DNA from 3 places in the Paenibacillus sp. AR247 genome. Region 1 is predicted to be linked to each of the others. Evidence: predicted binding sites of a transcription regulator. Region 1 holds the regulator's gene; each other region holds the start of a gene.
The links. The regulator LexA, encoded in region 1, represses DNA repair genes until DNA is damaged. The targets are predictions, from matches to a motif close to CGAACATATGTTCG.
Positions count from the first base shown of each region.

Region 2: the regulator LexA is predicted to act here: its motif matches at 1,300-1,313, upstream of CPT76_RS23295 (YhjD family protein).
Region 3: the regulator LexA is predicted to act here: its motif matches at 1,484-1,497, upstream of CPT76_RS00330 (YhjD family protein).

Region 1 covers NZ_PCZT01000006.1:201,908-205,187, forward strand. Annotated here, with positions in the region: gene CPT76_RS05865 (sensor histidine kinase) at 1-581, shown strand, start outside; partial or broken gene CPT76_RS05870 (response regulator transcription factor) at 556-1,495, shown strand; gene lexA (transcriptional repressor LexA) at 1,591-2,217, opposite strand; gene CPT76_RS05880 (LysM peptidoglycan-binding domain-containing protein) at 2,457-2,837, shown strand; gene CPT76_RS05885 (DUF896 domain-containing protein) at 2,939-3,121, shown strand.
Region 2 covers NZ_PCZT01000012.1:396,562-399,841, reverse strand. Annotated here, with positions in the region: gene hmpA (NO-inducible flavohemoprotein) at 1-213, shown strand, start outside; gene CPT76_RS23300 (Crp/Fnr family transcriptional regulator) at 502-999, opposite strand; gene CPT76_RS23295 (YhjD family protein) at 1,344-1,727, shown strand; gene CPT76_RS23290 (hypothetical protein) at 1,862-2,776, opposite strand; gene CPT76_RS23285 (nucleotide sugar dehydrogenase) at 2,793-3,280, opposite strand, start outside.
Region 3 covers NZ_PCZT01000002.1:7,572-10,851, forward strand. Annotated here, with positions in the region: gene CPT76_RS00315 (N-acetylmuramoyl-L-alanine amidase) at 1-168, shown strand, start outside; gene CPT76_RS00320 (divergent polysaccharide deacetylase family protein) at 143-1,051, opposite strand; tRNA gene CPT76_RS00325 (tRNA-Leu) at 1,228-1,311, opposite strand; gene CPT76_RS00330 (YhjD family protein) at 1,515-1,976, shown strand; gene CPT76_RS00335 (hypothetical protein) at 2,035-2,250, opposite strand; gene CPT76_RS00340 (hypothetical protein) at 2,623-2,952, opposite strand; gene CPT76_RS00345 (xanthine phosphoribosyltransferase) at 3,071-3,280, opposite strand, start outside.

The DNA.
Region 1 (3,280 bases):
TTCTGTCGCTGTCGCAAATGTTCCGTTACAGCAGCAACTGGGAGGAGGCCTCCAGGACGACGCTGCGTCAGGAATTGGAACAGATCCGGCATTATTTGACGATCATCGAGAACCGGCTTGAGGACAGGCTTGTACCGAAAATCGATGTGGATCCGCAGTGGATGGACGTCACGCTGCCGAAAATGACGATTCAGCCGATTATTGAAAACGCTGTAAAATACGGACTGGAGCCGCTGGATCGGCAGGGCATGCTGCTCGTTACGGCGGAGCAGGTCATGGGCGATCTGCATGTCGTCGTTCGGGATAACGGGAAGGGAATGAACGAAGACACGCTGATGCGGGTCAGAAGCTTGCTGGAGGGCGGGAACCGAACATCGCCCAAAGCGGAGGACAGAGACGGCCCCGTGCTTCGCCGTGGCATCGGTTTGAGCAATGTGCATGAGCGGATCCGAATGATGTTCGGCAGTCCGTACGGTTTATACTTGGACAGTCAAGAAGGGGAAGGAACGACGGTAACCATCCGTTTACCAATCCGGCATCAAGGAGGAATGGAAGATGAACATTTTAGTCGTGGACGATGAGCATGTGATCCGTGACGGAATTAAGCGCACCATCCACCGGGCATATCCGCAGCATTATGTTCACCTGGCGGCGAATCCAGAGGAAGCGGTTCAGCAGCTGCGCAGACATCGGATTGACCTGGTGCTGACCGATATCCTCATGCCGGGAATGACGGGTCTTGAATTGATGCAGCTGTGCCAAGGCAGTTATCCGCATATCAAATGGGTCATTATTTCGGCTTATTCCGAGTTTTCCTACGCCCAGGAAGCCGTCAAGCTTGGGGCTAAGGACTATTTGCTCAAGCCGATCGGGAAAGAGCTGCTGCTCTCCATGATATCCGGACTTGCTCAGGAGATGGATCGGGAGAACGAAATCGTGCGCGAGGCGGAGCTGCTGAAGTCTAACCTGAAGTATTTGCGCGAGGCTGTATTTCAGCGCTGGGCGAGCGGACTCGATACCGGGCGCCTTGACGTCGCGTCTATAATTGAGAGCTACCCTGCATTCCAACTGGTGATGGTTAAGATGGAGAGCGACGCGCCGGTGCATCTAGACGGCATCGCTGGAGTACGAATACAACAACCCGGGCGGTAACCGCGCGATCGAGGTTGCGGTGCAGTACATCAAAGCGCACTATCATACGGATCTGTCCCTGGAAAAGGTAGCTTCGGTCGTGTTCCTGAATCCGGTCTACTTCAGCCAGCTGTTTAAGCAGAAGACGGGAAGCGGCTTCAAGGAATACGTCACCAATCTGCGGATCGAACAAGCCTGCAAGCTGCTGCTGCAAACGCATTTGAAGCTGGCCGACATTTCGGACAAAGTCGGATATGTGGACGTCAAGCATTTTACCCAGGTGTTTCGCAAAAAAACGGGAAAAACTCCGACGGAGTACCGTCTGGAACAAACGGCGGATTCCCGTGAGGCGTGTCCCACCTGAATCATCCTGCCTTGATCCCAACGCCCAAAAGAGCCCTTGACCTTCCTGAGTAAGGAAGAGCAAGGGCTCTATTGCTGCTTGTCCAGCATCATCTGCTAGTGAATATCGCGGAACAGCCCGACGACTTTGCCCAGAATGGTGACATGGTTCAGACGCAAAGGTTCGTAAGCCGGGTTCTCCGGTTGAAGCCGGATATGGTCCTTCTCCTTGTAAAACGTCTTCACGGTTGCTTCATCCTCATCCGTCATGGCAACGACGATGTCCCCGTTATCGGCTGTCTGCTGCTGTCTCACGATGACGTAGTCACCGTTATGAATGCCCGCCTCGATCATACTGTCCCCAACGACGGAAAGCATAAATACTTTCTCGTCTCCGACATAGTGCTGCGGCAGAGGGAAGTAATCTTCAATGTTCTCCGTTGCCGTGATCGGCACCCCCGCTGTGACCTTGCCTACTACGGGAACTCTGGCGATCGTATGCGTGAACAGATTGCTGCTCTCGGATTCTTCTTGTCCCAACAGTTCAATGGCACGAGGCTTCGTAGGGTCTCTGCGGATCAAGCCTTTCTTCTCCAGACGGTCCAAATGGCCGTGTACGGTCGAGCTGGAAGCCAACCCTACCGCCTCACCGATCTCTCGGACGGATGGAGGATAACCCTTGGCGCGGACTTCATTTCTGATAAATTCCAATATCGCTTGTTGCCGGCTAGATATCTTTGACATTCCCCATCAACCCCATTTAGTAACGTTTGGTAAAATTATAACATAGAACTGCCGTTCGTACAAACATAAGTTCTAAATGATTTTACTTTGATGGGGCGGGATTTTTGCGGCTTCTGAATGAAGGAAACCCGCCTCTAAAAACATAGGAACAATTGTTCGAAAAAAGTATTGAACAAAACAAATGTTCGTGTTATATTGTTCTCATAAAACAAGAACAAACGTTTGGAGGCGTAATATTTATGCTGAAACACACTACATACCAAAGTATTTATAATAACCCATCCGTTAACCCATCCATCAATGAAGCTATAGCAACTCCTTGGTTGAAGAAAGTCCAGTCCTTCGTGTCAGGCCCTGCCTTGATCAAACTGATCCTGGCGGCCCTGATTATTTTGGTGGGATGTACAGGTGTCGTTCGCGTATTCGCGGGAACCTCGGATGATGTTCGGTTAGAGAAAAATGTCATCGTTCAGCAAGGCGATACGTTGTGGGGAATCGCTTCTGCCCATAAGCCGGAAGACATGGATATCCGCGCATATATTATGGCGGTGAAGAAGTATAACGATTTAACCAGCAGCGAAATTCAAGCCGGAGAAGTATTGGCACTCCCACAATATTAATAGAAGATAAATGATCAAGAGCTTGGAAAGGTGTGAACCTTGACAAGCTCTTTTTATCATGGCAAAGTTAGGTATGACTTGAATATTGGAGGAGTAATTGTATGGATATCGACAGCGTTGTGGAGAGAATTAATGAGCTTGCGCGCAAGCAAAAGGAATCCGGTTTAACCGAAGAGGAGATCGAAGAACGGGCCAAGCTTCGTGAGAGATACCTTCAGAATGTCCGCAGAAATTTCAGACAGCAGATGGACTCGATTGAATGGGTGGATGAAGAGAAGAATTAACACCAGCGGCTGGATTAGACTCATACATTCGATCATGGTATAGAATGACTCAAGTTTTGTATGGCTCATTACCAATAACAGAATGCTTCTATTGTAAGCGCACCAGGTTTCCTTCGTTTGTTTTCTATTATATAGAATGTGAAACTAACAGGAATAAAT
Region 2 (3,280 bases), on a different contig from region 1:
TGCTATGAGACACCGCTTGAGGGCGACAGCTGCCATAAAACCGGATATATCGACGCTGCATGGCTGCAGCAAATCGTCGATCCAAACGCTGATTTTTACTTCTGCGGCCCGGTTCCGTTCATGCGCACCGTCTACAGCGCCCTTAAGGAGCTGGGAATCCCCGCAGAGCGGATCCATTACGAATTTTTCGGCCCCGCAGGCCAGCTCGACTAACTTATCGGCGGCGGGCCACGCTCGGTTAGCTTATCAACTGGCGGCATAACCCGCCTATCGGACTACGGCGTCATTTGAGGCCAATGCAACGCACGGATTGGTCAATGCAATGCGCTGAGTTAGCTAATGCGAATCGTTGATTTAGCCAATGTGATTTCCAAACCGGCCAATACGATTTACTAAAATGCACAAAGGGGCTGCCCCCAGGTTCAGAGAACCTGAATGGGGCTGCCCCTTTGTTTGTTTACCGGACCGTTCGCGTATGGCGGATGGCTGGATGGCGTTATGTTAATGCCCTCGAAGCAGCCGGTTGATCGTTTCCCTGCGTACACCGATCAGCTGGCCGATCTCCTCCTGGGTCAGCAGCTCGGTAAAGTGGATACCGTGGGCGTAGCTGTCCAGCCAATCGGTCAGCAGCGCCAGCCTCTCGGCCGGAGTCCCGACGGTTAGATGGTCGATCCGCTGCTGCATAAAGCGCACCTTTTCCTGCAGCAAAAGGGCGATTTCAAGCGCCTTCTCCGGGTGCTCACGGAGCTCGCGGTACCACTCCTCTGCCGGAATTTTCTCGACTTCGCTGCGCATCAGGGCCGTTGCCGTACCGTGGATATCCTTCGGGGTGATGAGCGAATGGTGAGGCACCGTTTCCCCCGGATAAAGCACGTTAAACAGAACGCTGTTCCCGTTTTTATGGAGCCGTGTTACCTTGAACAAGCCGCTCTTGATATGGTATAAAAATTCCCCGCTGTCCCCCTGTCTGAATAATATTTCTCCTTTGTTCAAAAACATGATTCTTCCTCCAACCTAAAGTTCCGCGATTCCAAGTTTTTTTGTTCAATGCCGCTTCTGCGAAGCTAACCAGGGTCTCATCGCAACATATAAAATTTTGGCCTCTGTGGAGCTGACAACCGTTCCCCGGCTATCATTACGGCTCCACGCTTTCCCGGCTGCGATAAAAATTCTAAGAGTGCATTTGATAAACGCTTCTCTTTATTATACCAAATCCACTCGTCCGGACCGAAACGCTGCGCGCTTCCATAAATTCGTTATTGCCTTCCCGAATACTTTTGCCTTAACATGAGTATAATTAGAACGTATGTTCCTATACTGTCAGTAAGGAAGTGCCATGCCTCATGAAAGCATCCCTCTCCCCTCCGGCCCCCTCGGAAGAAGACGGCCGTCTGGTCAAAGCCTACCTGCTGCACGTGGTTTTGCTTGATGCGCTGGAGCAGGACGTTCGCCTGATCGGCACTGTCCCGCTGAAGATGGCACAGCTGTATATCCGGGCCCTGTCGTCCATCCAGGATCAGATTATGGCGAGCCTGACTTCGATCCGCCGCGAGATGAAGGCCCGCGGGATTCGGGTCTACGAGGAAACCCGGACCGCCAAGGGCATTGAGGCGTCGTACCTGTGCCGCGGATACCAGCGGCGATTCGCCATGCTCTGGACGTACGTGCAGGCAGAATCGGGCCTCGTGCTCAGCCGTTATCTCGGCATCCGGCTGCCGGATGCCTGAAGTGAAGCCCCCGTCAAGCGGGGCCTTTTATATCGGTGTGCGATGTACATTCAACCTTGTGCGGTGCCGAGGCTGCTCTCCATCCACGAAAAAAAGCGTGCGAATGGTTTCCCTCTTCGCACGCCTGATTCCATTTACTGATTGGACTTCTCGGGCTTCTCGTCCGAAGCCGCTGAAGCGATTTTGTCCTGCCAAATTTCATAATGGTGTACCGCCAGTCCGGCAAAGGAAGGATGGCTGTCGCCCAGACTGTTCACAGACTTCATCTCTTCCTCCATCACAGGCACGGCCTTGCCAAAAAACGTGATGTGCGAACCTTCTTCGGTGTCACCCAGCTCCATGCCGATCCATACCGATTTACCGAGCTGGTCCGCTTCATCCAACTGCTCGCGGGCCACATCGTAAATCTTCCGTCCACTGTCCCGGTACGACATGACGGCGACGGCATCAAACTGGCTGATCATCCACCGGCTCAGGTTCCCGCTGCCGTTGGCATCCTTAACGTTGCCCAGCCAGAAGGGAACGGCCGCACTCATGTACAGGCCCTTCTCCTTGCCCTGGGCTACCCATTTTTCCACATTGCTGCTCCATTCGCGCACTACGCCGTCCTGATCCCTCTCCCAGCGTCTTAACTGATAGGGCTCCACATCCAGCTGGATGCCGGCAAACTTCTCGCTTGGGGCTGCTTTTGCATTATAATCAAACACCCACTGCAGAAATTGATCCGCCTCCCTGCGCTGGCGTTCATAGGCCCAATCGGGCTGCCCGTCCAGCGCGTGCACGGCAATGCCTTCCTCATAGGCTGCCGCAATAAAGCGGCGGTAGTCCTCATCGCTAACCTTTTTCTGAACCTGAAGGAAGATCGTGCCTACGTTCTGCTCCCTGCAGAATGCTATAATTTTGCCGGGATCCTTGATCAGCTCGGTATCCCACAGCCAGGTCGCTTTTTGATCTTCCATTGTTGACGATTTTAACAGGAGAGGCAGGAGCAGCAAGCCGCAGATGACTAGGATCACCGGGATTTTCGCTTTTTTGAGCAGCTCTCCCAAACCATCCCCTCCTTTATTATACGATTAACGCCACATCCGGCTCTTCCACGTGCTGCACCGAATGTCCGATTTTATAAATATGAGGCAGGGTGTAGTTTTTGAATGCATTGCGCGTATCGATGATCGGCACGCCCATCGCCGCGATTTCCCCGTAGTCGAGTCCGCTGTGGTTGGTGATCAGCACCATGCAGTCGTATTTTTTAAACTGCGCCGGATCGTAGGCTACGCTGTGCACGGTCTCGCCGTGCTTGTCGCGGAAGCTGACAGCGTACGGATCGTAGTATTCCACGTTCGCGCCGTTCTCTTTGAACAGCTCGTAGACTTCAAGTCCCGGAGATTCGCGCAGGTCGCTGATGTCCGGCTTGTAAGCCATGCCGAGAATAAGGATCGACGATTTCTTGATGGACTTTGCGTATTCGTTCAGAATCGTCGACGTCTTGCCAATAACGTAATACGGCATGTTGTCGTTGGTCGACTGTGCCAGCTCGATAAACTTGCTGTAGA
Region 3 (3,280 bases), on a different contig from region 1:
GGAAGCCCGTTTTACCTGCTGAACCAGGTTAAAGATCCTGCGGTTATCGTAGAGACCGGATTTCTCAGCAATGCCGCAGACCGGGCGATGCTGTGCAATCGGCGCGGGCAGCTCAAGATCGCGCAGGCCATCGCGAACGGAATCAATTATTATTTGACGGCAATATAGGCGCCGGCTTCCAATCCCAGATATCCCGGACGAGATCGCTGATTCCTACAAAAGATACGGAGTTCTGCATACCGGTGATGCTTTGGCGAATGGCCTCCGCCGTCTTTTTCCCCTGCACGCCGACATGACCGATCGTTACACAGTTCTGATGTTCGCTCGCCCAGGTTTCAACGGCTTTCATTTGTTTGCTGACATGGCTGACGGTGTGTCGGTCGTCCAGAAATATGTTATTGGCCACCGGAGGCATTCCCATCTGAACGGCCAGCTTGCCGACAACGGAATGGTAGTTGGTCTTGCTGTCCACGAAGAACAACCCGCGTTCGCGGCAGACCTCCAGTACGATGGACATGATCCGTTCGTCTCCGGTAATCTTCGATCCCATATGATTGTTCATGCCGACCGCATACGGCACGTTGTCGATGGCTTCCTCCACCCGTTGGCGAATCTCCTCATTGCTCATATTGGAGGTAATGGCGCCGGGACCTAGCCACTTGGGATTGCCCTGCTTGGGCTCCATCGGCATATGGACAATGACGTCATGCCCCTGTTTATGGGCCAGCTCCGCGTCGGCTTTACTGGTAGGAAGAAACGGCATGATGGCCACGGTCAGCTTAATCGGCAGGGACAGCATTTCTTCGGTTCCCCCTTGCCCGTTCCCGAAGTCGTCGATGATGATCGCAACCTTTTTATCCGGCTTCATGTCACTTTGCCGCTTGTCTGCCGCGGGCTGCTCCGCTTGCTCGTTGAAGACCCGCTCCGCCGCCAGTGATCGTTCCCCATCCGCGAAGGCGGTTTGACCAGAAAGCGCAACCGTAAGGGCCAGTCCCGCTGCCGCAATATTCCGCCAGCCGTGATGCAGCTTATTGAAAGATGATGTACTCAAGCAACTTCCTCCTTTACTCGGTATCTCCACGATGTGGTTTCATTGTTTGAGGAAGTTGGAGGAATTATGTATAGCAAAAATCCCCGTTTCGCCCCTCTCAGAAAAGTTACGGGAATAACAAATAACACAAAAAGGCGTCCCCGTTGTTCAAAACGGGAACGCCTTATATGTATGTATGCGGTCGAGAGGACTCGAACCTCCACGGGGGTTAGCCCACACGGACCTGAACCGTGCGCGTCTGCCAATTCCGCCACGACCGCAAATCGGTCGGTCACTCTTTGAAAGATTCAATCTTTCGCAGCGACAAGATAGATCATACCATGCTGGACAGGTATAGTCAACACTTTTTCAAAAAAAGTTTAATCTCCTTTTCATTCTGAACAATTTCCAGTTCCTATCTATTGAATAATCCAAGCATTTGCGGGTAAAATAAGAACATAAGTTCGTACAGGTGGTGATATGTATGGCAGCACCCGGCATGACGTCGGAAGAGGCATCGCTGATTAAGAGTTATCTGCTCCTGATTTTTATTCATAAAGTTTTCGAACGGGACATTCGGATTATGGAGGAGAGCGGCGTATTCAAGACACCTCAGTTGTATTCGGAACTGATTGTGAACGGCGACCGGCAGGCCGGCACACTGCTCGCTGAAGTCAAGCGGGAAATGAAAAGACGCAAGATCCGGATCCTCCGAATCTTACAAGATGATACCGGGGTCAGGGCGGAATATTCCTGCAGAGGCTATACCGACGAAATGAATATCCTCTGGCCGGCTTTTCGTAACGAGATGCTCGTTCGGATGAGAGTTTACCTCGGGCTGGATCCTTTCTCTCCAGAAGACCGTTCTCTCCTACCCGTCTCTTCTTTTACTCACCATATGGACCACCCCGCTGCTCCCTATTTTCAGGAGGGCTCCAAACCATAAGAGCCGCCTGGAGTCCCCCGATATGAACCAAGGGGAACCGAACCAGACGGCTCTGCTATTATTCCAGAGGGCTTTGACGCGGAGCACTCGCAGGCTGGAACAAGTAGTTCCGGTCCAGCTTGACCACTTTGCGGTTGCGGCGGCGGATCAGCACCTGGCTGCCGTCCCAAGCCACAACAATCCCGGTTACATCATTGCTTTCGATGCCGTCGCGAACCACCCGGACCTGCTCTCCGGATTGGCGGTACGCATCCAATTCCTCATCGCTGATCATCTCCAATCCTCCTTTGCTTCTGAAGCAATCTCTTCTTGTAATGAACATGGATAAGTATATGCTTTTCCCGCATATCTTACAATGGAATCGGTGTTTACCGACCTTTATTATACACAAGACTGAGTGGGTTCAATGGCATTTTTCGTTAAAATCATCCGGCATTATTAAGAAAACCTCTATCGACGTACCTTCAAAGAAGACAGACCGCGTTAAAAGGTAATTTTTCTTGCAATATCAGGAAGCAATGCTCTGGCGTTTACACTTTTCTGATATTATAAGAAAGGACCAGCAGCCAATAGGCCGCTGATCCTGAATGTGTTGGTATAAAGGTGTGTATATTAATCAACTGAACCTCTCGGTGACGCTCAGCAATTAACGTTGTGCGTGTTCTTTACTGTCGTTCTTCTCGTACCAATAATCGAGCACCGTCGACGACATCACTCGTTTTTCCAGATATTCAACTTGATGAGGGGTAAACAATTCCTTCCAGGAGAAGTCTAGCTCATCACACATGCCCACGATAGTCAGCAGTTCTGACCAGGCCACGTAACGTTTATACCAAAAAAACTGAGGATGCTCTATAATATAGGGATAGAGGTCATCGAATTCGGTATGCTTGCAATCAAGCGCTCTTTCAAAGTGATCCTTTGCTTTGGCCAATTTATCAATGAAATACTGTTCGGTTACCGGTTCTTTCCCCATTGTGCTGCCTCCCCTCATGATCATCTAATACATATTATAAGCCAAAAGACGGCCGGTTGAAAGAAATTGTTTCGATTTATCCGCGGAAAATGCGGCGAAACGGGCTTTCATCCCGGGCTTAATCGGCAAAAGTGATGACGCCGCCTTCGAGCGACTGGATACGGACGAGCGGTTCAATACTTATGCCCTGCTCCCGGATGGTCCGGGCCCCTGCCTGAAAGCACTTCTCTATGACGACACCAAGGCCAACCAATTCCGCGCCGGAGCGTTCGATAATTTTGATAAGCCCCCGCGCAGCATCTCCGTTTGCAATGATGTCATCGATAAA